One region of the Bacillus spongiae genome, then DNA from elsewhere that is predicted to be linked to it. Evidence: predicted binding sites of a transcription regulator. Region 1 holds the regulator's gene; each other region holds the start of a gene.
What was found. Region 1 encodes Rex, which represses fermentation and respiration genes when NADH is low (regulators of the CRP and FNR family bind a similar motif). Its sites were predicted from a motif close to TTGTGAAATATTTCACAA; they were not measured.
Positions count from the first base shown of each region.

Region 2: pflB (formate C-acetyltransferase) is a predicted target of Rex. The motif match lies at 2,904-2,921, and genes of this name have one in related genera.
Region 3: hcp (hydroxylamine reductase) is a predicted target of Rex. The motif match lies at 2,682-2,699, and genes of this name have one in related genera.

Region 1 covers NZ_JBBAXC010000027.1:5,860-16,496, reverse strand. Annotated here, with positions in the region: gene groL (chaperonin GroEL) at 1-481, opposite strand, end outside; gene groES (co-chaperone GroES) at 534-821, opposite strand; gene WAK64_RS20835 (CPBP family intramembrane glutamic endopeptidase) at 1,088-1,813, shown strand; gene WAK64_RS20830 (YdiK family protein) at 1,868-2,068, shown strand; gene WAK64_RS20825 (RNA polymerase sigma factor) at 2,147-2,659, opposite strand; gene WAK64_RS20820 (sensor histidine kinase) at 2,672-4,921, opposite strand; gene WAK64_RS20815 (response regulator transcription factor) at 4,899-5,591, opposite strand; gene tatC (twin-arginine translocase subunit TatC) at 5,830-6,576, opposite strand; gene WAK64_RS20805 (twin-arginine translocase TatA/TatE family subunit) at 6,594-6,758, opposite strand; gene WAK64_RS20800 (redox-sensing transcriptional repressor Rex) at 6,815-7,483, opposite strand; gene WAK64_RS20795 (ABC-F family ATP-binding cassette domain-containing protein) at 7,744-9,669, shown strand; gene WAK64_RS20790 (DinB family protein) at 9,955-10,491, opposite strand.
Region 2 covers NZ_JBBAXC010000014.1:114,197-124,833, reverse strand. Annotated here, with positions in the region: gene WAK64_RS16510 (ABC transporter permease) at 1-458, shown strand, start outside; gene WAK64_RS16505 (hypothetical protein) at 585-731, opposite strand; gene WAK64_RS16500 (M3 family oligoendopeptidase) at 889-2,682, shown strand; gene pflB (formate C-acetyltransferase) at 3,000-5,225, shown strand; gene pflA (pyruvate formate-lyase-activating protein) at 5,244-5,978, shown strand; gene WAK64_RS16485 (nucleoside deaminase) at 6,659-7,114, opposite strand; gene WAK64_RS16480 (hypothetical protein) at 7,587-7,742, opposite strand; gene WAK64_RS16475 (lmo0954 family membrane protein) at 8,035-8,382, shown strand; gene WAK64_RS16470 (PspA/IM30 family protein) at 8,406-9,056, shown strand; gene liaF (cell wall-active antibiotics response protein LiaF) at 9,174-9,899, shown strand; gene WAK64_RS16460 (sensor histidine kinase) at 9,896-10,637, shown strand, end outside.
Region 3 covers NZ_JBBAXC010000016.1:213-10,849, forward strand. Annotated here, with positions in the region: gene WAK64_RS17055 (GrpB family protein) at 198-722, shown strand; gene WAK64_RS17060 (cupin) at 813-1,175, shown strand; gene hcp (hydroxylamine reductase) at 1,330-2,616, opposite strand; gene WAK64_RS17070 (TetR/AcrR family transcriptional regulator) at 2,844-3,446, shown strand; gene WAK64_RS17075 (MFS transporter) at 3,518-4,780, shown strand; gene WAK64_RS17080 (DUF3231 family protein) at 4,948-5,958, shown strand; gene WAK64_RS17085 (aminoglycoside phosphotransferase family protein) at 6,576-7,373, shown strand; gene WAK64_RS17090 (Gfo/Idh/MocA family protein) at 8,242-9,228, opposite strand; gene WAK64_RS17095 (cupredoxin domain-containing protein) at 9,661-10,047, shown strand; gene WAK64_RS17100 (TraR/DksA C4-type zinc finger protein) at 10,543-10,637, opposite strand, start outside.

The sequences.
Region 1 (10,637 bases):
CAATCAATTGACCTACTTCATCATCCGCAGCAGAGATTGCCGCAACTTGAGTAATAGACTCTTTGCCTTCGATTGGCTTTGAGATTGTTTTTAGTTCAGCGATAGCCGTTTGTGTTGCCTTTTCGATTCCTTTACGTACGCCAACAGGGTTTGCACCAGCTGTTACGTTTTTAAGACCTTCGCGAATCATTGCTTGTGCAAGAACGGTAGCAGTCGTTGTTCCGTCCCCAGCAATTTCATTTGTTTTGCTTGCTACTTCTGCAACTAGCTTAGCACCCATGTTTTCGAATGCATCTTCTAATTCGATTTCCTTTGCAATTGTCACACCATCGTTAGTGATAAGGGGAGAACCGAATTTTTTCTCAAGAACGACGTTGCGTCCTTTTGGTCCAAGTGTTACTTTTACTGCATCAGCAAGTTGGTCTACACCGCGTAGCATAGAACGACGTGCTTCTTCACTAAATTTAATTTCTTTAGCCATACTAAAAAGACCTCCTCAAATTTTTAATCTTTTGTATGTGATAAACGATTCATTATTTGCTAAGAATAGCTAAAATGTCACTTTCACGAAGAACAAGGTATTCTGAACCATCGTACTTCACTTCTGTACCAGAGTATTTTGAGAAGAGAATGCGCTCACCTACCGCTACCTCTGGAGCTACACGCTCACCGCTGTCAAGTACGCGACCTGCTCCTACTGCGACAATAACACCTTCTTGTGGTTTTTCTTTCGCAGAGTCTGGTAAAACAATTCCGCTAGCCGTTTTTTCTTCTGATTCAACTAGCTCAATTACAACGCGATCACCTAGTGGTTTTAACAACTGAAACAACCTCCTCAATAAATATATGTAAAGTTCATTATTAGCACTCACCTTATACGAGTGCTAACACAATTAATATAATAAAGAATTCGCCTTCCTTTTGCAAGCATCCTGCGTTAAATTTTTCCTAAAAATACTTCGACAATATTTCTGCATACGTCTACAACACCCTCTCAGTAAGTGTCGAGAAGGCATTCAATTTGAACCATAACCGATTTATTAGTAGAATGAATACTTAATTAAACGTTTTCAAAGGAGATCACACAATGAATAAACGTGATGGCTATATTTTAATTATTTATTTACTCATGCAACTTTCAGGACCGATTGCCGTCCCGCTTATTTACCAGTTAGGACTCACAAGCTTTGATGTACAAAACAAAGAAGACATGCTCTATATAGCTGCAGGCTATTGGTTGTTTATTAGCTTTTCACTGACACTGATAATTGTTCTTTTTATGCTAAGAAAAAGCGAAAGAAATAAAATGCTAGGAGAACCAATGGGTCTACCTTCATCCCTGTCTTGGGCATTTGGTGGAATTATTCTTGCCTTTATTGCTCAAGTCATTGCCATTTCGATTGAAACAGGCATCGGTATCGAACCAGGCTCGGAAAATACAGAAACAGCCATGAAAATGATTGCTTTTGTACCGATTGCACTTTTTGCTTCATCGATTGCTGGTCCTATTTTAGAAGAAATTATCTTTCGACAAATTCTTTTTGGGGCACTCTATAAACGAATGCCATTCTTTGCTGCGTCATTCATTAGTTCCATTCTTTTCGGACTAGCACATCAAGAGTTATCCCATCTTATTTTATATACGACGATGGGCTTTACCTTCGCCTTTTTATATGTTCATACGAAAAGAATTGTAGTTCCAATCATTGCCCATGTTGGCATGAATACACTTGTGGCGATCATTCAATTTACGGCAAATGATCGTATAAGTTTTAAAGAACAAGCCATCACATTACTTCAACTAATCATGTAGCTTGTTTTTCGTCCTCACCACAGTGTGAACGTTATTTTATATGGAGGAAATATTATGAGACCATCACCATTGTTTGCAGGCTTCTTCTATACTTTACTCGGCATTTTATTTACGTATTTTGCCATTTATAATGTCAATGAAAGCGGATGGGGATTTTTTACCTACTTCCTTATCTTTTTTGCGACAATTGATTTTAGATCAGGACTACGTATGTTCAATATTCATTTTAAATTAAAAAAAATGCAAAAAAAATAGACCATTTCTTCATATGGTCCAACCTTAGAGGGTAGTTAGTGTCAAAAATCACTAATTATCCTTTTCTTATATTATTCATTAAGCTGTGCTTCCCTGAAATACTTGTTTTAATTGTCTTCGTCCTCGATAAATTCTTGTTTTTACAGTATTAGAATTGATAGCGAGTACTTTCGCAATTTCCTGTTCCTGTAGACCTGGACGAAGTTTAAGCATCAGTACATCTTGATACCGTCCATTCAACCTTTTTATCGCACTTACAACTTCCTCCTCCAACAAAGCAAACTCTACTTCTTCCTCAACATTTTGCGTAGTGGCTGTCTCGAAACTTTCAAAGGCCTCTGGTCCCACCTGCATCCCTTTATACTTCTTTTCTTTTCGAATAAAATCGATGGCCGTTCGGGATGCAATGGCACAAAGCCACGCACCCAATTTCCTCTCATCTTTGACAGTTTCAGCTTTTGCGATCGCTTTTATAAACGTTTCATGTACGACATCCTCTGCAAGGTATTTATCCCGAGTAATGGAATAGCTTATATGAAATAATCGTTTATAAAACAAGCTGTACGCCTCTGAAAAATCAAATTTACTCACTACATCCTCCTCCTATTCCACCGTTTCAATGTCCTCATTTATCTTCAATGAGATCCTTATTTTAAATAAGTCTCCGTCAGCTTCAATATCCATTTCCCCACCATGAAGATCAACAATTGATTTCGCTATCGCAAGGCCAAGTCCAGACCCTTCCGTATGACGTGATGCATCTCCTCTTTTAAACCTTTCAAACAGTTCATCTGTATTTTGACTTAGTTCATATTTTGAAACATTTTTAAACGTAATCAATGCTCGATTCTTCATCATTGAAATATCGATATAAACGCGCGAGTTCTCGAGTGCATATTTTAGAGTATTTCCAATTAAATTATCAAAAACGCGCCACAGTTTTTGACCATCTACAATCGCAAGTACAGGCTCTTTAGGATTCGTTATGCGAAACTGCAGACTTGAATCATTAATTGCATTATCATGTTCCGCTAAAGCCTGCTGCAACAGCTGGACGAGGTCTACCCTGTGCTTCGTTAGTTCCATATTCCCACTGGCCATTTTTGATACTTCAAATAAATCATCAATGAGCAGCTTTAACCGTTTTGATTTCCGATCAATAATGTCAAGGTACGCTTCCTTCTCCTCATTGGATGCACCCTTTACTTTCAGTAATTCGGTGTACGTAATAATGGACGTAAGGGGTGTACGTAGATCATGACTGACATTCGTAATTAGCTCCGTTTTTAGGCGCTCACTTTTTGCTTGTTCATTTAGGGATAGTTTTACTCCTTCTTCAAGCTTGTTAATATTACCTGCAAGTATGACCAACGAATGATCACCTACTGTAGGTAACTCTTCTCCGCGTTCACCTGCGACTAGTTCATTTGTTTTTTCTATAATATTGTTTAAATATCTACTTCTTCTGACTAAAATAATTATTACAGGAATTCCAATTACCACGAGAAGAATTATAAAAAATTCTAATATTACTAAATAATAATTCGAATAATATACCACATTTGGATTTAAAGCAGTTACCAAACTGGCAATGCATAAACCAACAATGATAGCGATTAATAGGACTACTAGAAAACGGAAACTTCGATTCACCATTTTTTCAACATTAGTGAATAATTTATAAAGCAGTGATTTACTCCACTCCTGCTTAATTTTCCTGCCTTTTTTTATGTTAGTTAAAATGGATTTTCCATATAAAAACAGTAGGAGCCATACAACCGCTACGATAAGCGAAAGCATAATTAGGTCAATAAAAGCATAATCTCTATACCAAAATCGCAGCCATGGTATCCATATATATTCCCTTGGGTGATTAGAAAACGTCAAACCTAATAAGACAACTATAAGGAACGTACTTATTCTGACATCAACGGGTAGCTTATATAAAAACGCGCTCCATTTTTCCATAAAAGTATGAATGCTCTTCGATTTTCTCCCAATAAAAAAGCATAAAATAAGAGCAACTATACTTATAAGAACATAGAGGATAAATACTATTTGTTCCTGTTCATATTTTTCAAACTCTTGTGCTATAGCATTAGTTGAAGACGTTGGAACAGCGATCCAACCATCTATCATTCCTGACAGCTCAGGGGGAATATCGATCCACCCAAATCGATTCAGCAGATCTCTTCCAATTGGAATTGATTCTTCGGCTACATACACCATGTTATTTTCGTTAAAATAATTTTCTACTTCACCTTTTAAATTTGGTATATTTGTGTAAATCTCTCCGTTTGTTTGATTTATAAAATGGTAAAGAAAGTCATTTTTTTGTTCCTTAAAAAAGGAAGATTTAATTTCACTCTCTTTATAATAATCTTCTATTTGTTGTTCTCTTTCTTTCAAAATTTCTTGCATCACATACTCATCACTTTGAAGACTTTGAGCACTTTTCTTTATTTCCTCAATTTTTTCATTTCTTTCTACGATAAGGGATTCAACTTCCTCTAAGTTTCCTGTATCGATTGCACTATTAAGTGCATATTCATACTCTTCTTTAATTCTCTCGATTTCAATGCCGCTCGTATCAATAAACCCATATTCACTACTGTGAATATCTGGTAAGCTAATTAATGTTTTGGCTTCTTCTAAAGTGAAACCATTTAACTCATTCTCTTCTAAATCCTGAATAAAAAGAAAGTATTGATCCTTAAAAGCATAGGTTTCCGAATAATCACTTTTAGTGTAAAAAAGGCCATTCATTTTAAATAGGACGAGTCCACTGAACCCAAAAGTAAGCAGAATTAACCATATTCCTAGCACCCATCTATTTTTCCATTTTGTATCCAATCCCCCACACCACCTTTAAATACCTTGGATTTTTCGGGTCAATTTCAATTTTTTCGCGAATTTTTCTTATATGAACGGCTACTGTATTTTCTGCATTATAGTAAGGTTCATCCCATACCCGTTCATAAATTTCATTGACTGAAAACACCCTGCCAGCATTCGTCATTAATAAGTTAACAATTTTATATTCAATTGGCGTAAGCCTGACAGGCTCTCCATGCACTGTCACTTGTTTGGCTGATTGCTCCAAGGTCAATCCATGTAAATCAATCACATCGTTTTTCCCCTCAATAGACCCAAAATTAACATACCTTCTTAATTGAGACTTCACGCGAGCAACAAGCTCCATAGGGTTGAACGGTTTTGTAATATAATCATCTGCTCCCACTTGTAAACCCAAAATTTTATCCGTATCCTCACTCTTAGCACTTAACATGATAATTGGTATGTTTTTCTCTTCACGGATTTTATAAGTCGCTGAAATGCCATCAAGTCTTGGCATCATAATATCTAATATAATCAGATGGATGGGATGTTCATTAATCATTTCTAAGGCTTCTACACCATCTTTTGCCTTTAAAACGGTCACGCCTTCGTTCCTTAAATAAATTTCAATCGCGTCCCGAATTTCTTTTTCATCATCCACCACTAAGACAAAATAGTTATCCATTGATCCGCCTTCTTTCCTGAACGATTTCTCTTTAGCTTTAGTGTACTAGAAAAAACTTATCATTTATTTACATATTTTCTTAAGATTTTCTTAAGGCTACTGGTAAAACTCAACAATCTTTATTCCTCGTCATTCACTACTATCTATTATGAATAAACGAAAGGAAACTTATCAATCAAACAAAAAAAGCCGCCTATTATCGACAGATAATAGGTGGCTTCTGTATAAAACTTATAAATTATTCTTCCATTTCTCTTTTTTGCTCAGCAATTAATACCTTTCGATAGCCTATCTTACAAATCCACAGACTAATCTCGTACAAAATGAATAGTGGGACCGTTACGAGTAAGTGGGACATAAGGTCAGGTGGCGTAATCATCGCTGCAATAATAAACAAAATGAAATACGCATATACCCTCATTTTGGACATAAGCATTGGCGTAATGATACCAAGTCTTGTCAAAAATAGCATGATAACGGGTAGCTGAAATAAGAAACCGAACGGGATGGTCATTTGAAATAAGAATTCAAAATACTCATTAATACCGATTTCTTGTTCAATTTCAAGATTGGTAGATAAATTCAGCATAAAATCTACCACGAATGGGAACAGAATAAAATAGGAAAAAGAAAGCCCACCAACAAACAATAACATTACGATCGGGATGTAGCTTAACGTCACACGTTTTTCTTTTTCATATAATCCTGGAGATACAAAAGACCACACCTGATAAAGAATCACAGGCAGTGTCATTAGTAAGGATAAAAATAAGATTACTTGAACATAGATTTTCAATGGATCCGTCAGACGAAATGCATTCATCGTTAGTTCCTTTGCTTCATCGGCATTTTGTAAAAAGCGAATGAGTGGTTCAGCAAGAAAAAAACTTATCACAATGGCAAACAGTAAGAAAACGACCACGATGAGAAGTCGTTTTCTTAATTCATCTATATGTTCATAAACAGTCATTTGATTTTGACTCATGATTCTTCACCTAGCATTTACTTAACATCTTTTTTTTCATCTTCATCCGCTAAGCCTTTAGTGGCATTTTTGAATTCGCGCAACGTATTTCCCATTGCTTTCCCTAGCTCGGGCAATTTTTTCGGACCGAAAATTAATAATGCAACTACGACGATTGCTACAAGACTACCTGGACCTGGCATTACGCTACACCTCCTCAGTAATATATTACACCATTATACCGTTAAATCCTAATTTCTTATAGACCTTCTTGTGACGTTTCCGTGTCATCATTTGAATAATTTTTTAAGAAATAGACAAGTGACTGCAGCTCGACTGCTAAATCAATATGATGGATACGAATAGAAGCAGGAACATTTAAGCGCGCTGGTGTAAAGTTTAAAATCCCCTTCACATTCGCGTTGACTAACCGATCGGTAATGCTTTGTGCTACTGGAGCTGGAACGGTTAATATGACCACTTCTATATTCCCTTCAAGAAGTTTTTCTTCTAATTGAGCGAGAGGGAAGACAGGCACTTCACCAAATTCCATCCCTACCTTTTCTGGGTTAACATCAAAGGCTACCTCAATTTTAGTATTATTATTTTTCAAGAAATTATAATGAAGGAAAGCTGTTCCTAAATTACCAACCCCTATTAAACCTACCTTTGTGACCTCATCCTGGCTTAATGTTTTACTAAAGAAACTTAATAGGTAATTGACATTATAACCATAGCCCTTTTTTCCGAGTGCTCCAAAATAAGAGAAATCCCGTCGAATGGTTGCTGAATCTACTTTTACTGCTTCGCTTAATTCTTTTGAGGAAACTCGTTGTTTCCCCGATGAATGTAAATTTTGAATAAAGCGATAATATAGCGGCAAGCGTTTTGCTGTAGCTTGCGGTATTTTCATTGTGTCTTGATTCATTTTTTATCCCCCCGCCATCTCTTTCACCACTGTATATCATCTAAATAGAACAGCTCTTGTGGCTTTACTTGTTTTTGAATTCTGTTAGCGCTTCCATTTTGTCACTTTCATTATTTTTTATATAGACAAACGATCGAGATACTCTTCTCTTCATATCATACACCATTTTTCTATTTCTGTCTGTTACCTACTTCACAAGTTATGCTATTGCTCATTTGCTTTTAAATACGATACACTAATAGTATAAATGAGGTGAAATCATGATTTTATTACAAGTAAATAATGTGACAAAGCATTTTGGTGCTGAACTTATTTTATCGAATATAAAATTAGAAATAAAATCAAACGATCGAATTGCATTAGTTGGTCGTAATGGAGCGGGAAAATCGACTCTATTAAAAATTATCTCCAATCAGCTATCTTATGATTCAGGTGAAATCATTAAACCGAAACATGTAACAATGGGGTATTTGGCGCAGCATACAGGACTTGAATCCAATTTATCTATTTGGGAAGAGATGCTTTCCGCCTTTGACCATGTTCGCCAACTTGAAGGAAAAATACGCAAACTAGAACACAGCATGGCATCTCCTGAAGTATACGATGACACAGAACGATATGAGAGAATCGTTCAAGAATATGATCTCCTTACTGTGAAATTTAAAGACATAGGTGGGTACCAATACGAATCGGATATTCGGACCATTCTTCATGGACTAAATTTCGCGGACTTTGACTATTCAACGAAAATTTCCACTTTAAGTGGAGGACAAAAGACAAGGCTAGCACTGGCTAAGTTACTTTTAACAAAGCCTGACCTCCTTATTCTAGACGAACCGACAAACCACCTGGATATTGAAACACTTTCCTGGCTTGAGCAATTTTTACAAGGATACCCAGGTAGCATTCTCATTGTTTCCCATGACCGCTATTTCCTAGATAAAGTTGTTACGAAAGTCTATGAAATTTCAAGAAAAAATACGAAGAAATACCACGGTAACTATAGCGATTATTTAAATAAAAAAGCCGAAGACTATGAACGTGAAAGTAAACAATTTGAACGTCAACAAGCGGAAGTAGCCAAACTGCAAGATTATATTCAACGCAATCTAGCTCGCGCCTCTACAACCAAAATGGCACAAAGCAGACGAAAAAAGCTTGAAAAGATGGACCTCATGTCTCAACCGTTAAGTTCTGAGAAATCTGCTCATTTCTCCTTTGGCATTGAGCGACCTAGTGGGAATGATGTTCTTAAAGTGGATGACCTTACTATCGGTTATGAAAGCACACCATTATCCTCTCACTTGAATTTCCATTTATCAAAAGGAGATAGCATTGCATTAGTAGGTCCAAATGGAGTAGGAAAATCAACGTTAATAAAAACGCTTGTCAATAAACTGCCTTCTCTATCAGGAAGCTTTCAGTTTGGGACGAACGTAATGATTGGCTACTACGATCAAGAGCAGGCAGAATTATCGTCCAATAAAACGGTCCTTCATGAGTTATGGGATGAGTATTTATTGAAGCCCGAAAAAGAAATTCGCACTGTTTTAGGCAATTTCCTTTTTTCAGGAGACGATGTTTTAAAGCCCGTTCATTCACTTAGTGGCGGAGAAAAAGCACGGCTTGCCCTTGCAAAGCTCATGATGGAAAAACCAAATGTTCTGATTCTTGACGAACCAACGAACCATTTAGATTTAGATAGTAAAGAGGTTCTTGAAAACGCACTGATTGATTACCCAGGAACCATCCTTTTCGTCTCACATGACCGTTATTTTATCAATCGAATCGCAACTAAAATCGTTGAACTATCCAGTAGTGAAACAAAAGAGTATTTAGGAGATTATGATTATTTTGTTGAGAAAAAGCAAGAAGTAGAAGAGCTCGCTTTATTAGAAGAAAAAGAACGAGAAGAAATAGCAACCTCCTCTTCACAAACAGCAAAAGGAAGTCATCGTATTGATAAGGAAGCAAAAAAACTTGAACGCCAACGCGCGAGAAGAATTCAAGAAATTGAAGAAAATATTGAAAAGCTAGAGTCAGACATTACGGAAAAAGAAGCACAATTATTTGATACGACCCATTTTCAAGATGTAGAAACAATGAAAAGACTTCATGATGAAGTAGAGGCAGCGAAAGAAACTTATGACGAGCTTTTAGAAGAATGGGAATTACTACAAACATAACTTCCATCCCCTGCCTTTTTGCAGGGGATGTTTTTTTAATATAATTTCCACAATGTTATACACATTTACGACCCTACTACATTAATACTCACAGAGTTTTTCCACATTATCCACATAATTATTCTTAGTTTTCCACATTTTTATTCAAAATGGAAGCGTTATTATTTTTGATTGCTCACAAATTATACATGGATATCCACAACTTATCAACAGATTGTGTACAAAACAAACGTTCTAGTGGATAACTTTTTAATCTCTTCACCTTCTCTTCCTAATATTTTACTTCTATAATTTAAGAGCTTCCTGATTTGTAGAGAGCTTACGTCTAATCATTCTAATTTGTCCACGGTGACTAATCTCATCTTCCATTACGTGATACCATAAATAATAAAGATTGTGTGGGATACCATTAGACCATGTTCTTTCTTCATATAACCAATCATCTGACTTCGTCTTAAACAAGTTTAGTGTTCTTTCTCTTACAGTTGATAACGCTGCTAAATAATAGTCAATTGAGTTATTTTTTATGTTAGCCCTCGCATTTTCTCCTAACTCCAAAGCATGTTTCCATTTCGATAATTCCGCTTCGTTAAAATCTCTTCCTTCAAATGAAATAACTTGGTGAACAGCTTCAATGGAAGCAATATGAAGCAATAAAGCCCCAATACTGTTTGCATCTTCCTCATATAAATAATCTAATTCTGACTGACGAAGTTCTGCAATTTCACTAATAGTTGTTTCCCTAGTATGCTCCAGCATTGTGATGAGTTCTCCAATTGTAGAAGAATAACCTTCTCTTGGCTTTACTAGATAATCCATTATTTTCCCTCCTATAAATGGTAATTATGATTTTACCAGTCGGGTAGATTATTTAAAGCCTTAAAATGATACTTAAATAGTGATATAATAAAATTGAACATAGAAAAAAAACCCAACAACCCGACACTCAATTGATTCGAGGTGTATAA
Region 2 (10,637 bases), on a different contig from region 1:
AAATATTAGGTGCGAGCACATTTCGAATTATCTTCGTTCATGTATATAAGCATTTAATCCAAAGATTTGTCATTCTTTTCATTCAGCAATTTAATCAAACGTTGATTATTTTAGCACATCTAGGTTTATTAAGTATGTTTTTTGGGGGGACGGTCATCGATTATTCTCCACTTCAGGAGCCTCCAAAGACACTTTCCTATGAGTGGTCAGGTTTAATAGGAGATTATTTTGAATATTTTTTCATTCATCCTTATATCCCTATTGTACCTATTATTTTCTTTTCTTTAACAATTATCAGTATTAATTTAATTTTAAACAGTCTAGAATCAACGTTCACTAAAGTTAATAAGGGAAAGCAAAATAGTGACCAAAAAGTAGTGGAAGATAAGGAAGCTTCTGGGGTTCAAAAGAAGGTTACAGATCATTCTTTTGAATTTACGACATTTAAAAATTTATAATGCTAACCAATTGCATTTTGTGATTTCCTAAAGGACAATTTTTATAAATTGTCCTTTTTTTACTATTGTAATTATTCTAATAGGCACTACCTATTAGTGAAAAACAGAAGATTATTTAAGTGTATTTTAGTTAGTAGGTGGAGATTGATTTTTTGTTTTTTGTCTATATTGCTCAGCTAATTTGTTTTTTACCTCATTGTAAGCTAAGCCTGAAGCGTTATTTAGTTTTTTTACTTCTTCAATATCAGTCCCTGAAGCGGTCCTTCTTTTCATATAATCACCTCTATTTATAGCCTGTTCTAGTTAAAGGGTTTTATTCTAGTCAATAGTAGTCCTCTGATTAAGAAGGATCCAATCTGATTTATTCGTCTATTTACGTTACAATAGAAGGAAAGGGTTTTTTATCAAAATCCTCGAATACATAGTAAGAATGAAAAAAGGGGGACTTATTTTGGGATATAGTGAGGTTTGGGATTTAGATGTGTTCTTTTCTGGAGGTAGTGAGTCTTCGGAATTTCGTGATCATATGAACAACCTACAGGAAAAGGTAGTGGCTTTTGCAGAAGAGGAGCGAAAGTTTATACAACCAACAGTTCATAATATAGTGAACATGATTGAGCCTGCTACTAGTGTGATGATGTATTTACGTCAAGCTGGAGCTTTTATTGGGTGCTTGCAAGCACAAAATATGAATGATCGAAAAGCAGATGCCTTAAGAGGGGAACTCACTTCACTCAGTGCAACCTTTCAAGTAAGTTTTAATTCTTTCCAACAAAAACTTTCACAAACAGATGATGATGTTTGGAATGATTTCATTCAAGATGAAGCATTAAGGGACTTGGCTTTTGTATTAAAAGAGTGGCGTGAAAAAGCAAAGGAGAAGCTTTCTAATGAAGAGGAAGCTTTAATTCAATCACTGGCTGTTGATGGATATCATGGTTGGGGAGAAATGTATGATACGGTTGTCGGTTCAATGGCAATCGAAGTTGAAGTAGACGGTGAACTAAAAACATTATCGGTTGGACAAGCGAATAACTTGGCTAGTCATAAAAATCCAGCCGTTCGTCAAGAGGTATTTAAAAAGCTAGAAGCAGCATGGCAGGAAAAAGAAGAAATGTTTGCGCGCACTCTTAACCATCTAGGTGGATTTCGTCTACAGGTGTATGATGCTCGTGGATGGGAGGAAGTGTTAAAAGAGCCTCTTAGTTATAATCGAATGAAAAAAGAAACACTAGACGCAATGTGGGGAGCAATTAGCGAGAAGCGAGAAGCTTTTGTTGGTTATCTTAATCGAAAAGCAGAGCTGTTAGGAAAAGAAAAACTATCCTGGTCTGATTTAAGTGCTCCAATTGCAACGACAACGAACAATATGTCCTTCGATGAGGGAGCTCATTTTATTGAAAAGCACTTCCGGAAATTTGGGAATGAAATGGCGGATTTTACAAAACAAGCCTTCGAACAAGAATGGATTGAAGCAGAGGATCGACCTGGAAAACGCCCCGGAGGTTTTTGTACACTGTTCCCTTTAAGTGAACAGTCACGTATCTTTATGACCTATTCTGGAACCATGTCGAATGTAGCAACACTAGCTCATGAACTTGGACATGCATTCCATTCATATGCTCTTCGTCCAATGCATACGTTGAATCGTAATTATGCGATGAATGTCGCAGAGACAGCCTCGACGTTTGCTGAGATGATTGTCGCAGATGCGGCTGTAAAGGAAGCAAACACAAACGAAGAAAAAGTAGCATTAGTAGAAGATAAGCTTCAACGAAGTGTCGCTTTCTTTATGAATATACACGCACGTTTCCTTTTTGAAACGAGGTTTTACGAAGAGCGAAAACAAGGAATGGTTTCTGCCGAGCGGCTAAATGAGCTAATGGAAGCAGCACAAAAAGAAGCTTATGGAGATTCATTAAGTGACTATCATCCCCACTTTTGGGCTTCAAAGCTTCATTTTTATATAACAGGCGTACCATTTTATAACTTCCCATATACATTTGGCTATCTTTTCTCTTTAAGTATTTATGCGAAAGCAATAGAAGAGGGAGAAGGATATGAACAAAAGTATATTAACCTTCTCCGCGATACGGCGGTAATGACAGTTGAAGAACTTGCAATGAAGCATTTAGGAGAAGATATCACGCAAAAAGATTTTTGGGAAAAGGGAATGAATCTATGCGTCCAAGATGCAGAAGAATTTCTACGTTTGACTAAGTAAATCATGTTTATTGTAGCGTTAGGGCAAATATTGTCCTAACGCTTCTTTTATAGAAAGTCCAAAAGTAAAATTGAGCCTCTTCGAGTTTATTGCTAAATGAAAGCATGTAAGCGGATTAAGTCATAAAGAAAGAAACTAAAATCATGCTCACTAGTTCACATAATTGTTGGATTTATTAAAGCAGTGCCAATAAAGGCAGGAACTTTCCTTTCTCAAATTTCATGTGAGATATATCACAGCCTTACTCTAGTGAAAGTTCTAATGTAAAAGTAAGAAATATATTTGTTGTTCATTATCAATTAAAGGAAGTGGTTTAGATGTATTGGGAAGGGTTTGAAAAAGGAAAATGGACAGACGATATTGATGTAAGAGACTTTATTCAACGAAATTATTCCCCTTATGACGGAGATGACACTTTTTTATTAGGGCCAACGGAAGCAACCTCAGAGTTGTGGAAGCAAGTACTCCAATTAGATAAAGAAGAGAGAGAACGTGGTGGCGTTTGGGATATGGATACAAAGAAAGTATCGACGATTACCTCTCACGGGTCAGGCTACTTAAATAAAGAATTGGAAACGATAGTGGGCTTTCAAACAGAAAAACCATTTAAACGATCTCTTCAGCCATTCGGTGGTATTCGAATGGCAAAAGCTTCATTGGAATCCTATGGATATGAATTAGATAACGAAACAGAGAAGCTTTTTACTGACTTTAGAAAAACGCATAACCAAGGAGTATTTGATGCTTATACGAAAGAGATGCTGTTAGCAAGAAAAGCAGGTATTATAACAGGATTACCAGATGCATACGGACGTGGCAGAATTATTGGTGATTACCGTAGAGTACCGCTATACGGCGTTGATTTTCTAATTAATATGAAAAGAGAGGATATGAAAACGCTCGGTGACGAGGTGATGACAGAGGAGGTTATTAGAAATCGAGAAGAGCATTCAGAACAAATTCATGCACTTCAAGAGCTAAAGAAGTTAGCTAACATATATGGATATGATATTTCTAAACCTGCTACTACGGCGAAAGAAGCGTTTCAATGGTTGTATTTCGGATATTTAGCGGCCATTAAAGAGCAAAACGGTGCGGCAATGAGTCTCGGTCGTGTCTCTACTTTCTTAGATATTTATATTGAAAGAGACATAGTATCAAATCGATTAACAGAAGAAGAAGCGCAAGAGCTTGTGGACCACTTCGTGATGAAGCTTCGTTTAGTTAAATTTGCACGCACACCAGAATATAATGAATTATTCTCTGGTGACCCAACGTGGGTAACAGAGTCAATAGGAGGAATGGGACTAGATGGTCGTTCCCTCGTGACAAAGAACTCCTTCCGTTTTTTAAACACATTATCTAATTTAGGTCCGGCACCTGAGCCAAATTTAACGGTTTTATGGTCAACTAAGCTCCCTGATTCGTTTAAAAGGTATTGTGCAAAAATGTCGATTAATACGAGTTCAATACAATATGAGAGTGACGATGTAATGATCTCAGAATATGGGGATGATTACGGAATCGCTTGTTGTGTTTCAGCGATGAGAATAGGGAAACAAATGCAATTTTTTGGAGCACGAGCGAACTTGGCAAAAGCATTATTATACGCAATAAATGGGGGCGTCGATGAAAAGCTTAAAATTCAAGTAGCCCCACAATTTGCAAAGATTGAGGGAGAATACCTCCAATACGAAGAAGTAATGGAAAAGTATGATCAGATGTTGAATTGGCTGGCGAAATTGTATATGAACACCTTAAATATCATTCACTACATGCATGATAAATATTCTTACGAGCGAATTGAAATGGCATTACATGATCGTGATATTATACGCACGATGGCAGGTGGTATTGCAGGGCTGTCTGTTGTCGCGGATTCCTTAAGTGCGATTAAACATGCCAATGTAAAAGTAATTCGTGATGAAAACGGAGTGGCTGTGGATTATGAAGTAGAAGGAGCTTATCCTCAATATGGAAATAATGATGATCGAGTCGATTCCATTGCAGTAGATCTTGTAAAGCGCTTTATGAATAAATTAAAATCCCATCAAACCTATAGAGATTCAATACCTACGATGTCCATATTAACAATTACAAGTAATGTCGTGTACGGCAAAAAGACTGGTAGTACTCCAGATGGGCGTGAAGGAGGTCAGCCATTTGCTCCTGGTGCAAATCCGTTACACGGACGAGACCAAAAAGGAGCACTTGCATCTTTGAGTTCCGTTGCTAAGCTACCATACGATTATTCACGTGATGGAATTTCAAATACGTTTAGTATTGTCCCGAAAGCTTTAGGCAAGGATGACGAATCTCAGGAGAAAAACTTAGTCGCTCTGTTAGACGGGTATGCCATCAAGCAAGGCCATCACTTAAATATTAACGTTTTTAATCGTGACACCTTACTAGATGCAATGGAACACCCAGAAAATTATCCACAGCTGACCATTCGAGTTTCGGGCTATGCTGTCAATTTCATTAAATTAACGAGAGAACAGCAAATTGATGTTATAAACCGAACGTTCCATGAAATGATGTAATAGAGGGAGCTGAATGAAATGCAATACCAAAATAGTGTTCATTCAACTGAATCCCTCGGGACAGTAGACGGACCAGGCATACGCTACATTGTCTTTACACAAGGGTGTCTTTTACGCTGTAAATATTGCCATAACCCCGATACTTGGAAATTAGGGGAAGGGAAGGACATTTCTATTTCAACACTTATATCTGAAATAAAGAGTTATCTACCATTTATTCAAGCATCAGGAGGTGGTGTGACGGTTAGTGGAGGAGAACCTTTGTTACATTTAGACTTCATTATGGAACTTTTCACAGAGTGCAAAAAGCTCGGAATTCACACATGTATAGATACATCGGGCGGCTGTTACAGTGAAAAAGCGTCATTTCAAGAAAAACTGAACAACGTGTTGAAATTAACCGATCTTGTATTATTAGATATAAAGCATGAGAATGCAGAAAAGCATAAAGCTTTAACGGGCTTATCGAATGAGCATATTAAAGCTTTTGCAAGACACTTAGATAAAATAAACAAGCCTGTATGGATTCGCCATGTACTCGTACCAGGTTATACAAATAGTGAGAATGACTTAATAAAGCTTGGCAAATTTCTACGAGAGTTATCCAATATTGAAAAAATCGAAATCCTTCCTTATCACACGCTAGGTGTATATAAGTGGAAGAATTTAGGTTATGAATATCCCCTTGAAGGTGTTCACACACCTAGTGAAGAAGAAGTACAGCAAGCCTATCAACTAATCAAAGGGGAATAAGAAAAGTGAAGGCGGCTCGAACTGTGCCGACAGGCAAGTGGCGCAAGCCGCAGGTGATCCCGATCACCGAAGGATTGAGTCAGTTGACCCCGAGGGACAAGTCGCCGGAACTAGCCAAAGAAAAGTGAAGGCGGCTCGAACTGTGCCGACAGGCAAGTGGCGCAAGCCGCAGGTGATCCCGATCACCGAAGGATTGAGTCAGTTGACCCCGAGGGACAAGTCGCCGGAACTAGCCAAAGAAAAGTGAAGGCGGCTCGATCTGTCCCAACAGGCAAGTGGCGCAAGCCGCAGATGATCCTGATCATCGGAGGATTGAGTCAGTTGACCCCGAGGGACAAGCCGTCGGAACTAGCCAAAGAAAAGTGAAGGCGGCTCGATCTGTGCCGACAGGCAAGTGGCGCAAGCCGTCTTCGTTGGTTTGGAAAAAATAAACAAAGTTAAAAGAATCCATTTTGAAAATTATTGATCAAAATGGATTCTTCTTTTGAAGATGTAATGTGGAATTTTATAAAAAATGTCGATCATTTTCTACTTCTATTTTTCCTAAATTACACCTGCTTGGAGAACAACAATCGTAGGTGGACACTAGACAAAAAGCTAATCGCCTTATTAATCATTTCGTTTCCTAATAATTATTGATTGTTGAAGTACAAACATCTATTCCTTTAGCTGTTTCTAATTTAAAATTTATATCCTTCAAATACTTTTAATCCCTCTTCATTTAATACTTTCTCTACCACTACTGGTTTTTGAGGACTTTTATCAAATACTTCTTTGCATGATATCATAATGTTACTACCGGCTATTTCTGCTAATTGATTGTGAGATACACTGTATACCATTTTTCCAAGATTCGACCAAACCATAGCGCCAGAGCACATTACACAAGGTTCACAACTTGTATATAAGCTATATTGAGATAAATCAAAAATATTATGTTCAGTACAAAACTTTCTAATGAGTCCGATTTCAGCATGGTGAGTAGGATCACACAAAGTATTAATTTTATTTTCCCCAATCATAACTACTTCATCATCTTTTACTAATATAGCTCCAAACGGCTCATTTCCTTCCGTTCTAGCTTGAAAAGCCATATCAAGAGCCTTTTTCATGAAATATTCATCATTTTTCTTCATTTTATTAAACCTCCATTAATTGATTAGAACTACTTATTTTCTATTATGGACACTAACTACAATGTTTACTTAGGTTTATTGCTTATGTAGCGAAGCACTCCTCCTGGGACTGTCTTCATATAGATGGGAAAATTCGCTTATGTACGTAGAAGTTAATGAACACAATGTCCAATGGTCGTTTAGAATTTTTAAATTCCTACTTCTGTATGGAAGATAGGATTTAATTATTTTTCAGTATATTGATAGTAAGCAATAAAGTCTATCTATATCCTTCAAGCAAGAATACTTTTTATTTCACATACTATCTCGCTTCTTGAATAACTAATTGTGTTCAAGGTTTCTATCTCTGATTAAAAAAACCCCTTTGGATATAAATCCGAAGGGATTTTATTGATAAGTATCGTGATTCGTTGCTTGAACTGCATCGACAGGCAACTGTCGCAAGCCGCAGCAATGTATATGATGATAGTTACTATATAGGCGGATTTTCTTTATTTGACTTAGGAAGTGGATCTATTCTTTTGCTTTCATCACTATTTAATGTTTGCCGAAGAAAGTAAAAGAATGTCCACCCTATCAAAAATAAAACCATCAACATCCCAACGGTTACTACCCAATAATATGTCATTTTCATCCTCCTCCCTTTTTACACATATATGCGAAAGTGAACAAGTTCTTTCTTGGTATTTTCACTTAGGTTAAGAAGTGGACAAAAACTTCGTTAACAGCGAGGTTTTGTTTTTTGGCTAATGTAGAAGGATGACAGAGTGGTGTTACATTTTGAAATTCATTTTTTTAGCAAACCATTTTATGAAGGTGAAAATTACTTCCCTGGCCCTAGTTCTATTTCTATCCGGGGGTCGTTATAGGGTTTAAGGAATAGCGGTAAGATGATAGTAGGATAACGAAAGGAGGAAAACATGGTGAAGAAGCTTGGCTTAATTGTTCTAGGGGTAACGGCAGGAATCGTACTAATTGCAAATATGGGTCCTATCATTGCGTTGGCGATTAGTCTAGTGATCGTGTACTTCTCATATAGAGAGTTCATGAAGTCAGCCTCTACTGGTGGTAAAGTCTTGTGGGCATTTATAGGCTTTATTGCGCTAATTGCTTCTGCTACAAATGCTCCAGCAATTATAGGTTTAGTAGCTGCGTATTTGTTGTGGATTGTGTATAAGAATTGGAACACTCAAAAAGATGGTGAGCCAGAAGATTTTGGTGATGATCCATTTACTGGATTTGAGAAAGAATGGGCAAAGTTAAAATAAAATCATTAAAAGGAGAGAGTGTTATGGCAAATTTATTTAAACGAATACGCAACAGCGTGGAAGCGGACATAAATGAACTACTGGATAAAAAGGAAAATAAAAATCCGGGAGCGCAATTAAATCAATACTTAAGAGAATGTGAGCGAGAGGTGGAGAAAACACGGAATCTCGTTGAAAGACAATATTTACTAAAACAAGAATTTATGAAAGAATTGAAAGAAGCCCATCAAATGGCTTTGAAGAGACAGCATCAAGCACAAGTAGCAGAAAAAGCCGGAGAGAATGAATTGCAGGAATTTGCTGAACGTGAGTATGTTGTATATAGAGACCGTACTGAACGACTTGAACAAGCGAAAGTACAAGCGGTTCAACAGTTAGAAGAGCTTGAGAGAAAATATGAAGAAATGAAACATAAGTTAAAAGATATGCATATTAAACGAATGGAATTAATGGGCAAGGAGAATATTTCAAGAGCGAATTATCGTATGAATCGACTGTTGAAAGAGAATAAACTAGATAATCACTCCTATCCTCGTTACGATGAAATGGAAAATTATTTAGAAAGATTAGAACATCAAGTGAATAGTTCGTATCACCGCAATACGATTGACGCTAAAATTGCAAAATTAGAAAACGATGCAAAAAATAAAGAAAATGAATCCATTTCATTATAAAAAATGATATTCTAAAAGACGTAGCGTTCCTACGTCTTTTCACCCATTAGGATGTAAATTGGTAAGAAAAAAATAGTATGATAGTGCAGCAACAACTACTGAAAGGGAGGTCCTCATATGAATATTAAAGCTGATTTTATTAGCTGGACTGTATTAATAGGTATTATTTTACTGCTTTTAGAGATCTCACTTTATGATGGAGGACCGATCTTAGTATTGCTTGTGAATCTAATCTGTATTTACTTTGGACGTAATCATTATGAAGCTACATTCGGTAAAATATTATTTTGGTTTGGATTAATTAGCTTAGTCATCACGATTTTAAATACATTTGCCTTTAAATTTTTACTTATTGCCATCTTAGTCTATGTTGTTGTAAGGTACGCACAGTCAAAAGAAAACCCACATCACCATAAGCTAAAGGTCCCTGATGAGGGGGGAGGTTATGCAGATGAAATAGTACGATCCCAACCTTTATTTCAAAATAAATGGATTGGTTCCCAAGAAACTACAGAGCGGGTATATGAGTGGAATGACATAAATGTACAAGGTGGAATTGGAGATACCGTTGTTGATCTAAGCTATACTGTATTACCAAAAGGAGAGTCTGTTATATTTATTCGTCATTTTTTAGGAAATATAAAGATTCTTGTTCCTTATGAAGTCGAAGTAAATATTCAACATTCAGTGATTGCAGGTGCAACAAATATTTTTGGGATAGAAGAGAAAACACATTTTAATAAAGTGTTTTATTATAAAACTACTCGATATGAACAGGCAACATCAAAAGTGAAAATTGTCACTTCACTGGGAATTGGAGATATTGAGGTAAATAGAATATGAACATCATTCAGCGACATACGCTTTTAATCATTCTATTTACGTTTATTATTGGCCCCCTTTTTTTTCTCGTTACCTTTATGACGTTTCCAATTAACTCACTTTCACAGCTTTGGGAACAGGAGCTGTTTGATATTCCATTTATCTTTGCCGTGCCTGTTTTGCTGCTATTAATTGGCTCATTCTATGGACTTATATCGGGCATTTATTGGCGAAAGAAATGGAAATCGATTGATTATGCTGTTAAGCAACTTCAACAAGGGATACATGTTCAACCAGGCATCATAGGTATAAAAGAATTAGATGATATTATGGATCGACTTATATCTGTAGATAAACAAATAACAGAGCAAAGAAAACAAGCGCAGAAACTTGCTAATGAAAAGGCGGAAGTTCAAGAAAAACAAGTACAAAAGCTCGTATCTCAAGAGCGAAATCGATTAGCGCGTGAGTTACATGATTCCGTTAGTCAACAGTTATTTGCTGCGTCGATGTTAATGTCTGCTATCACAGAAACGGTTGATGCTAAGGACTCCAAGCAATTACTTATGGTAGAAGAAATGATTCATCAATCTCAGCTTGAAATGAGAGCATTACTACTTCATTTAAGGCCTATCGCATTAAAAGGGAAGACGTTAAGAGAGGGGATAGAAGAACTTCTAATGGAGCTGCTTCAAAAGGTACCGATAAAAATTTCTTGGAAAGTAGAAGAAATGTCTCTAGATAAAGGGATTGAAGATC
Region 3 (10,637 bases), on a different contig from region 1:
TATTTTAAAATTATAGTCCGTAGTACCAACAAAGGCAAAATTCGGGAGCATTGATGAGTAAAAGTAAAAGAGGTGAACAATATTGTTCACCTCTTTCTATATCTATTATACCAAATTGTTAGCTTCATTTGCAGACTATGATTTTAAGTTTTTGAATATTATGATTATAAAACGACAAATATTATAGGGGAGATAAAATGATAGGTGTCAACAAAGGTGATGTCACATTAGTACCACATTCTAAAAAGTGGGGTAAATTATTTGATAAAGAAAAAAACTTATTATATTCATTGATAGGTAAACATACGATAGAGATTCAACATATTGGTAGTACTGCTATAAGTGGTATTTATGCAAAGCCTATAATTGATATAATGATTGGTGTTCAATCAATAGCTGACATTGAAATGTTTGATCAAAACCTATTAAAAACGCATGGATATTTTCATTTACAGCGAGTTAGAATGAATGGAAAAGTAGTTTTTGCAAAGTTTATGGATTTAGAAAACCTTACTAAAACACATATTTTACACATTGTGGAATATAATGGAGATTGGTGGAATAAACATATTTCTTTTAGAAACTATCTTAGAGAAAATTCTGAAGCAGCAAGAGAATACGAAGAATTAAAACTTTCTTTAGCTTTAAAATATCCTCATGATGAGCGTACATATACGGATAAGAAGAAGCGGTTTGTAGATGAGATACTAAGTAAACAATAATATTTTCTTAGACAATCGTCGAGTCAACATTATAAGAGTGTACTGTACTAGGAAAACCGAACAAAAAGGTATGTACTTTAGGAGGATTAAATGGAAATTTATCAATTTACAAAAGAGACTGGTAAGAAAATTACGAAATTCGATTCAGATTTTATTATGTCACGTATTACCGAGACCCATAAAGCAGCTCATATAGGGTGTATGCACTTAGATAAGAATGGAGTAATTGGATATCACCAAGCAGTTGTACCTCAGTTTCTTTTAATTGTAAACGGAGAAGGTTATGTTAGTGGGGAAACGGCTGAATTTAGTAAAGTTCAATGTGGTGATGCAGTATTTTGGGAGAAAGGTGAATGGCACGAAACGAAAACTGCTACTGGTTTAACGGCCATTGTAATCGAAAGCGAAGAGTTAACCACTTCATTTTTAAAGTCTTCGGAAAAAAACAAGTAAAGTAACAGTTAAGACCAATGGTGAAATCGGAATCATATCTTCCAAATAGGGGGGCTTTCCTATAATAGGAAAGCCCCTTTCTTTATGAATCAAACCGGATGTTTAGAGTAAAAGTATTTTTTTCATGAGTTGACGGGTTAGTGCTAGAAGAAGTTTATGAAAGCATAACGTCTATATCTTCTTCTACGTCTCCTATGAGCTTCAAGTTAAATGTTTCTTGTAATACTTGCATAACTCCAGGTGAGATAAATTCTGGCGGTTTCGGCCCAATACGAATATCCTGTATACCAAGACTGAATAAACCAAGTAGAATGGCTACAGCTTTCTGTTCAAACCAAGAGAGAACAATGCTAACAGGAAGTTCGTTTACCTCACATTCAAATGCATCTGCAAGTGCTAATGCAATCTTGACTGTTGATACCGAGTTATTGCATTGACCTAGATCAATGTAACGTGGGATGTCTGTTCCTGGAACAGTTCCGTAATCAATATCGTTGAAACGGAATTTGCCGCAAGATGTTGTTAAAATGACCGTTTCTGGTGGTAGAGATGTTGCTAATGAACGATAATATTCTCCACCTTTTCCAGGAGCGTCACAGCCTGCAATGACAAAGAATCGTTTAATTTTACCCTCTTTTACCGCTTGAATGATTTCTGGAGCTAGACCGATTACGGTTTGATGATGAAAGCCCGTCATTAATGTTTCATCAGATTCAATATTTTCTTCCGGAAGCTCCAATGCTCGATTAATTAATGGAGTAAAATCATCATTTTCAATTTTTTGTACGTTTTCTAAGCCTGCGACTTCATAGGAGAACATTCTGTCTGCATAGGTTCCTTTAATTGGCATTACACAGTTTGTAGTAGCTAATATGGCGCCTGAGAACTTTTCAAATAAACGTCGCTGATCATACCAAGCTTTTCCGATATTTCCTTTTAGATGTGGATACTTTTTTAGCTTTGGATATCCATGTGCCGGTAGCATCTCAGAGTGAGTATATATATTGATTCCTTTTCCTTCAGTTTGCTTTAACAATAGTTCTAGAGCAAACAAATTGTGTCCAGTTACAACAATCGATCTTCCTTCAATTTTATTTTGTGATATTTTAATTGGTTCAGGAATACCTAACCGATCTAAATGAGCTTTGTCTAATAGCTCCATCACACGAATAGCTGCTTTTCCTACCTTCATTGCCATATCAATATGTTCCTGTACATTAAAATTGGAATTTGTAAGCGTCAAATATAATGCTTCATGAGTTGTGGCATCAACGAATGGATCAGTATACCCTAATTGATTGGCATGTGTTCGATAGGCAGCAATCCCTTTTAAGCCAAAAATAATTGTATCTTGTAAGCTAGCGATGGTTTCATCTTTTCCACAAACACCTATTATTTTGCAGCCCCCTTTTGGAGTTTGCTCACATTGATAACAAAACATCATTATTCCCCCTTTTTACCTTTGAGTCTTATTGTTCTCAGAATAATCCAGTTTTGGAAGAAAGGCTGTGAAATTTATCACACCAAAATTAAATAAACAAAATAAAAAGAAGCTAGCTGATCAATACATAGAATTTGAAATGCTTCATTAATTTCGTTTACTTCCTTTAACAAATAGTATATAATAACGATTGATTAATTAATCATTTGTGAGAAGGAGTTGTTTTTTTGCCATTATCAGATAAACAAATAAAAATGATGGAACAAAAGCGTGAAAAAATCCTGCAGCAAGCAATCATCTTATTTGCTGAACAAGGCTACGAAAGTACAACAATCGCAAAGGTAGCAAAAGCATCAGGAGTAAGCTTTGGAAGTGTTTTTACGTATTTCGAAAACAAAGACCAGCTTTTTTTTCATGCGGTTACAGAGCCTTTAGAGAAAGTATATAAATCGGAGCTTTTAGATTTTGACCCTGATGCTGAGGATTCCTTGAATGAAATTAAGCGTATGATAGACAAACATATCCATATATTCACTGAAATGCATACGTATTTACAATTAGTTGTTCAAGTGATTGGACAGCATACTAAATTTCCAGAGCCCTTTAAAGTACTTGATGAATTTAGTGCAGAGTTTACTCAAAAAATTAATCAGGCCATCCAAAATGGTCAAAAACATGGAGTACTTGAGGATTCTGATCCTGTCATAACGGCAGAAGCTTACATGAGTTTTTTATTAGGAATGAGATTAACATTTACTGATTTTGCAATGTCAGGTTTATGGGACCAGCTTAAAATTCCAGCTCTTCGTTTATTAAATCCGAAACATTAATTTAGACGTTTCGGGTTAAATTTTTACATATAATTGATTGATTAATCAATCGTAATTAAGGAGGACATTATATGAATTTTTTTTCATTTCACCCCAATATCCAATTACGTCTAGCCCTTCAGTTTTTCACAACATTTGCCACCTCAGCGGTTGTTCCATATTTAGTTATTTTCTTCTCAACTCAGGTAGGGGCGGTTGTAACAGGACTGATGTATATCGGTGTTATACTATCCGGCATAGCTGGTGCTTTGATAGGTGGGAGAAGAACGGATCGTGTAGGAAGGAAAAGGACAATCTTGTTATGCGAAGGAATGATTAGTACGGGTTACTTTGTCGCAGGAATTAGTAATCTTATAGTCTCTTTATCTCCTTACGCAAACTTTCTGATCTTTATCGTCATATTATTTTTTACTGGAATGGTTGGTCCAGCATATGCTGCAGTTATTATTGATGCAAGTTCGAAAGAAAACAGAAAAGCGGTATATACGTTTTCGTATTGGCTTAGTAATTTGGGCATGGCTGCTGGAGGGTTAATGGGAGCTGTTCTTTTTAAAAACTATTCCTATGAGCTTTTTATTGGCATTTCAATTGTCGTTTTTGTTTCTTGGATTGTAACGAAATTTTTGCTTGAGGATACTTATCAAAGTTCAACGAAAGCTTCGTCGAGTGCTCCAAGTGAAAAATCAGGAATTCAACAGTATAAAGAAATTTTAACGAATAAACGATTTGTATTATTTACTGTAGCAGGGTTGTTCCTACTTTCCTTAGAAGAGAGTTTGACAACCTATATAGGAATTAAGCTCGATGAAGAGATACCAAACTCAATTCCATTGCTGCCTTTTAGTCAATTTTTTGAAGTGGATGGTTTTCAATTAATCGGTTTGCTTAAAGCAGAAAACACAATTTTAGTGGTAACGATTAGCCTAGTAGTTGCAAGCTTGCTAAAACGGTATCAAGATAACTTATTAATGCTTGCCGGAAGTTTTTGTTATGGGCTTGGCTATATTGTTATTAGTTATAGTAGTGTTCCGTTAGTCCTAATTATTGCTATGTTTATCGCTACTGTTGGAGAGGTGGCACATATCCCTGCAAAACAAGCCTATGTCGCCTCCCTAGTTCCGGACGATGCACGAGGTACTTATATGGCTGTTTATGGGTTATCATTTCAGTTTTCTGGAATCGTTGCTGCTATGTTTGTAATGGCTAGTGCTGTGCTTCCAGCTGGAGTCATTACATCAATCTTTATCATGATGGTCTTAACTAGCTTGATTATCTATTTTGTTCTATTTCAGTTGGAACAAGAAAAAACAAAACAAGTTAAAACGATAGCATAAAAATTGTCAGATAAATGCAATTATAAGGAGTTTCTTCTAGCTTCCTTCATAAGCTGTTCTACCTCTAATTTCTCAAGGATAGAATTATTTCACTAAAGTACCCTTTAGTAATAAAACGTTATTTTGTAGGGAAAGTTAAGAAAATAATTGATTTAGGAGGCTTGTTAGTGAGTAATTCAATTCGGCAACCAATTACCTCTTCAGAATTAGGGAACTTATGGATGACATATCAAGATAAAACCATGCTTATGAGATTTCTTGAATACTTTCTAGAAAATGCAGAAAATGAGCCATCACGAAAGATATTGCAATCTTATTACGATCGGTCTATTGAAAATGTTGAGTTTGTCAAAAAGATTTTTAAAGCGGAGGGAGCGGTAATTCCGGAAGGATTTTCTGTTAACGATGTTAATAAAGGAGCTCCGAAGCTATTTGATAGTACGTATGATGTCATGTATTTGCACATGATGACTAAAATAGGAATCGGTCTTTACGCACTCTATTCGACCATGTCTTACCGTCAAGATATTCGACAGTTCTTCAAACAATTAACATCTGAAGCACAAGAGGCATACGACCAAGCGACAAACTTCCTATTAGAAACAGGCGTCCTTTCTCGTCCTCCATTTGTGTCGATGCCAAAAGAAGTAACATTTGTACATGATAAACAGTATTTAGATGGGATGAATTGGTTTAGTAGTGATCGATCTTTAAACACTATTGAGATTTCTCTCATTTATCATGCAATCGAGACAAATCTTACAGGGATGCAATTAATGATAGGGTTTGCACAAGTAGCACAGGCTCAAGATGTCCGAAAGCATTTTATTAAAGGAATGGATCTTTCAAAGAAAATAGAAACATCATTAGGCGAATTTTTACGACAAGATTATATTGAGCCCCCAGCAACATACGCGGGGAAAGCCTCTAATTCAACCATCCCCCCATTTTCCGATAAGCTGATGATGTATAATACCAGCTTATTAACTACTTTTGGCCTTGGAAGTAATGCCCTTGGTGGTGCCTTTAGTCTAAGGAGTGATTTACCTACTAAGATGACTTTATTAGCGAAAAATATATATGATTTTGCAAAGCAAGGTGGAAAAATTATGATCAAACATGGCTGGATGGAAAAACCACCTCAAATTGAGGATCGAAAAGAACTAACGGGAAAATAGAGGGATGGGAAAGCATCCAATTTTATTGATAAGGAAATTAGAACGCTTTCATTTCATTTGAGAGCGTTTTTATTTTTTAGGAAAAAAATAGGGATAAATATTTTATAGATAGGTAACTCAAATAACGAGAGAAGAGGTTAAAGTAGATTTGAAATAAGTCACGATGTTTTGAATAATGTTTCTAGCTTAGGGAGTAAACTTTTGAACAATGTAGTTGAAATTGTAAAAGAACAAGGTTAAAATTCCCGAGAATGATGATTAGTTTGACAATCATTTCTCCAGAGGTAAAAATGTATTTTAATGTTATTTATCTTTTCTATTCTTCTTTTTATAGTTAGTAATATATGGTAGGGTAATGGTGGAGACGTAAAGAAAGGGGAATCTAGATTACGTATGTGGAATAACCTTGAAGTGATTATGTAATTGGATAGAGACAATTGCGGTCTTCTTTTACAGGATTTCTTTATTTGTCTTCTTATAAATCATTTAAGGGACACATGGTGTGGACAATCAATTCCTATATCCAAGTAGATACCTTTCGAGTATCTGCTTATATTCTGGGGAAATTTACATCTCTATTGACCTAATTATAGTGTCCCCAATAGGGGGATTTTTTTATGAAGCATCAATACGAAAACGAGGAAATGCTATCAGGTGGAAATGTGTCGAAGGTATATCGTGCGGGAAATACGGTTCGACGAGAGGTAAAGGCTGATAGCAAAAAAATTCATCAGCTTTTAAAGCATTTAGAACACAAAGGATTTAGCTATGCACCCAAATTTCTTGGAATAGATAACAAAGGTAGAGAGGTACTGTCATTTATCGAAGGTGAAGCTGGCAATTATCCTCTAAGAAGATACATGTGGTCTAATGAGGCTTTAATTGAAATAGCTAAGATATTACGTAGTTATCATGAAGCCGTGATTGACTTTCCTATAACAGATCAATGGAAACCCATAGATAACACGCCAAATCATTTTGAGGTTGTATGCCACAATGATTTTGCTATTTACAATATTATCTTTAATTATGAAAAACCTGTAGGTATTATTGATTTTGACCTTGCTGGTCCTGGTCCAAGGCTTTGGGATATAGCTTATACTCTTTACACTTGTATTCCTCTAAGTAGACTTTATCATACTGAAACAGGCGAGCCTGTTCATTATAATTCATCAAATGATGCCAATCGTATAAAGCAGAGAGTGAAGTTGTTTTTTGATTCTTATGGTATGGAAGGCATTGAAGAAAACTATCTGAAGATGGTATTGGACCGATTAGAAGGGTTATGTATGACCATGAAAAGAGAAGCAAGTGAAGGTGATATAGCTTTTCAGAAAATGATAGATGAAGGACATTATGAACATTATCAGAATGAAATAAAATTTATACTTAAACATGGAGAAGAGTGGGTTTAAGAGTTACGAAGTGTTTCTTTATTAGCAGGGGTGCTCGTCCACTAACAATTTTACTCGCCTCTAAAAGTTTATTGACTAAAGAGCGCGATGATCTAACTTCGCGCTTTTATTTTATTTAAAAGAGGTCTAAATATCTATTCATTGAATCCGGGCGGAAAGGTTTGCGAAAAAGGTCTACTACATTAAGAACGAAATATTTCTGAAGGTTTAAAGGGTGAATAATTTATTGGGCTGACTTTCATTGCATGATTGTTAATAGCTGACCATTTTCTTCAAATTGAGTTGAAACTTTTAAAAAAAGAAAAACGTAAATTACTATTAGAAAAAATTAGTATGTTATAAGGTAAAATTGAACGAAGTTGGTGATATAATGAAAGGATTAATATCGAATATGTTATTTCTTGCTTTAGGAGCAGTCCTTATGACCATTGTTATGGTTTTTGAAATCAACGGTATAGTGGGATTTTTATTGGCGACGTTGGGTATATTTTTTGTCATTGTAGGTGTTACATTAAAATTTATAATCAAAAATTTATTTGAATTCTTGTGAATTTCTTAAACTAATATGTTAGTTAATGGTATTTCAATATTTCGCACAGTGGTATTATACAATTTATCTAGAATTCAAGTCTGTGTTAATTGGCGCAATAACTGAAAATCAGCTACTTGATCTAGCAATTCTCTTATGAAGATCACTTGTATAGTTACATTTTTTTTATCTTCAACGATTGGGTTAGTTAAACCTAGGATTATGTTAAAAGCAAGGTGACTTGCCCAGGAACGACTATCATAAGCTCAGTCACGGACTTATGATAACGTTCCTAGGAGCCACTATATGAGGGTACCCCTGCATTTCTTAGACTGAGACTCAACGATTGTCTGCTGGAAAAACAAGTCCAATTTGTTCTCTTGCTTCTTGCATAATGGAAGCTGTTATTCGTGAATTTTCATGTGAGTTCACAGAAGACTCTATTTTGCCTTCTCCTAACAATTGAATAAACTCTTCTACCTCGTAATACATCTCAGGTTTGTCTTGAATAATTTCAATTGCTTCTACTGATCCATCTCTGTAGCGAATCTCTGCTTTACTAGGAGAAGATACGCTATCAAATATAATCGTTCCGTCCTCTCCTTGTATTTCTGCATCATGATAGGAATTGGAAATTTTGGAATGAAGAATGACTGCTTCCATCCCTTCATATTGAAATAGCAAGCTTCCCTCGCCATCAACTCCTGACTCTAACATATAGGCATTAGCCTTCAGGTTCTCAGGTTGACCAAATAAAACAACTGTTGGATAAATACCATATACCCCAAGATCCATTAATGACCCATTAGAAAAATTTGGATTAAATGCATTTAAAATATTTCCATTTCTATAAGCGTCATACCTTGATGAGTAACTAGAATACGTCGCATAGAAACGACGAACATTACCAATTTTATGTATGTTTTCTTTTATCGCTTGAAAACCAGGCATGAACGTAGATTTTAATGCTTCCATTAATAAAACGTTATTTTTTTTTGCTACCTCTATCATTTCATCCACTTCTGCTAAATTCGAGGCAAACGGCTTTTCACATAATACATGCTTTCCTTTATTCATAAAAGTAATCGCTTGCTGTGCGTGTAAGGAATTAGGACTTGCTATATAAATGGTATCGATGTTCTCACTACTTGCCATTTCTTCTAAATCAGTAAAAATTTGATCTGCATCGTGTTTCTGTGAAAACTCTTTCGCTTGATCTTCCGACCTTGAATAAACAGCTGTTAAAGAGAATTCTGGGTGCTGTTTTGCTGCATTAATAAATCTGTCTACAATAAAATTTGTTCCGATTGTTCCAAATCTAATCATATTTATAACCTCCAATTTTTTAAACCTTACATGTTTCGATATAGAATGTCAAATCATACATGCTCTGTCTTTTTTCTGTCCTCTTCAAATAATCAAAATGGTTTCTATTTGGGTGAAGTATTACACAATTTGATATAAAAAAGACTCAATATTTTCTACATGTTCTGAAGACTTGAATTCAATATAAGTGAAATAAGTATGTTGGTAGTGAGTAATATTTCTTGAAATTATTGAAGGTTGTAATAACGCTTTGAAATTTATGCTCAATATTTCACAAAAATGACATTTTAATTTCCTACCATTCATTCTTTTACACAGTATAATTAAATTACGTTTTATTTGTGATTATTTTCACAAATGCGATTAATATATTACAACTAACATCAAAGTTAATAGTGTTAATTGTAAAATTCTCATTGGAGGGTTTTAATAATGAAAAGATATCTAGCTACTATGGCATCATTAATGATATTGATTTTAGTTTTATCAGCATGTGGGACAACAAGTGATGAAGGTTCTGCTTCTTCAGACCAAGAAAAGAGTCAACAATTAACTGTAATTGGTTCGAATTGGGAATTTGATCAAGAAACATATACAATTCCTGCGAATGTGGATGTAACATTTAATTATAAAGATGATGAAGGTGTTCATGGGGTCAAATTAAGACCATATGACGATAAGGATAACATCATTGCAGAAGTAATGGATGGAGAAAGTGCTACTATTAACTTAGAACCAGGGACGTATGAAATCCGTTGTTTAACATTTTGTGGTGATGGAGGTCACAAAGAAATGAGATCTAAATTAGTTGTAGAATAATTGAACACTAATATTTAGTCTTTGATTTTTTGTTATTAAAGAAGGTATATATTTAAATAGCAATATCATTTAGATTACTTCACCAAACAGACGCATTTCTAGAATAAGAGAACGAAATAGATTAGTCGCACAATAGCTGAAAATCGGTAAAATATACTCCAGCTTTCACTATATACTGTTAAAGGGGAGGTATATTTAATAAGAAACAAGCTATCTTGACTTCCGTTATTGCTAATTATAATAACTTTTTATATAAAAATACATTTTACCTTCAGAAGAAGTCATTTTGATTAATCTTTTCATAACTGTATTCTAATCAAACAGTTAAAGTTAAATCACCACTTTATTCAGAAGTGGTGATTTTTTTCTTCAGCCTACAATCAATTAATTGCGTATTTTCCAAATTAGTTCATTCGTATAAAGTTATACTTTTATGTCTAGAAAAAAATCTTTTCTAACCTGTGAGGTACGACCATCTTTTTCAGTAAATCCACTTCAATGATCATCGTCAATATAGCTGTCTTTACGGTGATAGGGGATGTCACCTATAGATGATTCAATTCCTTCATCATCTAACATTTGTTCATATT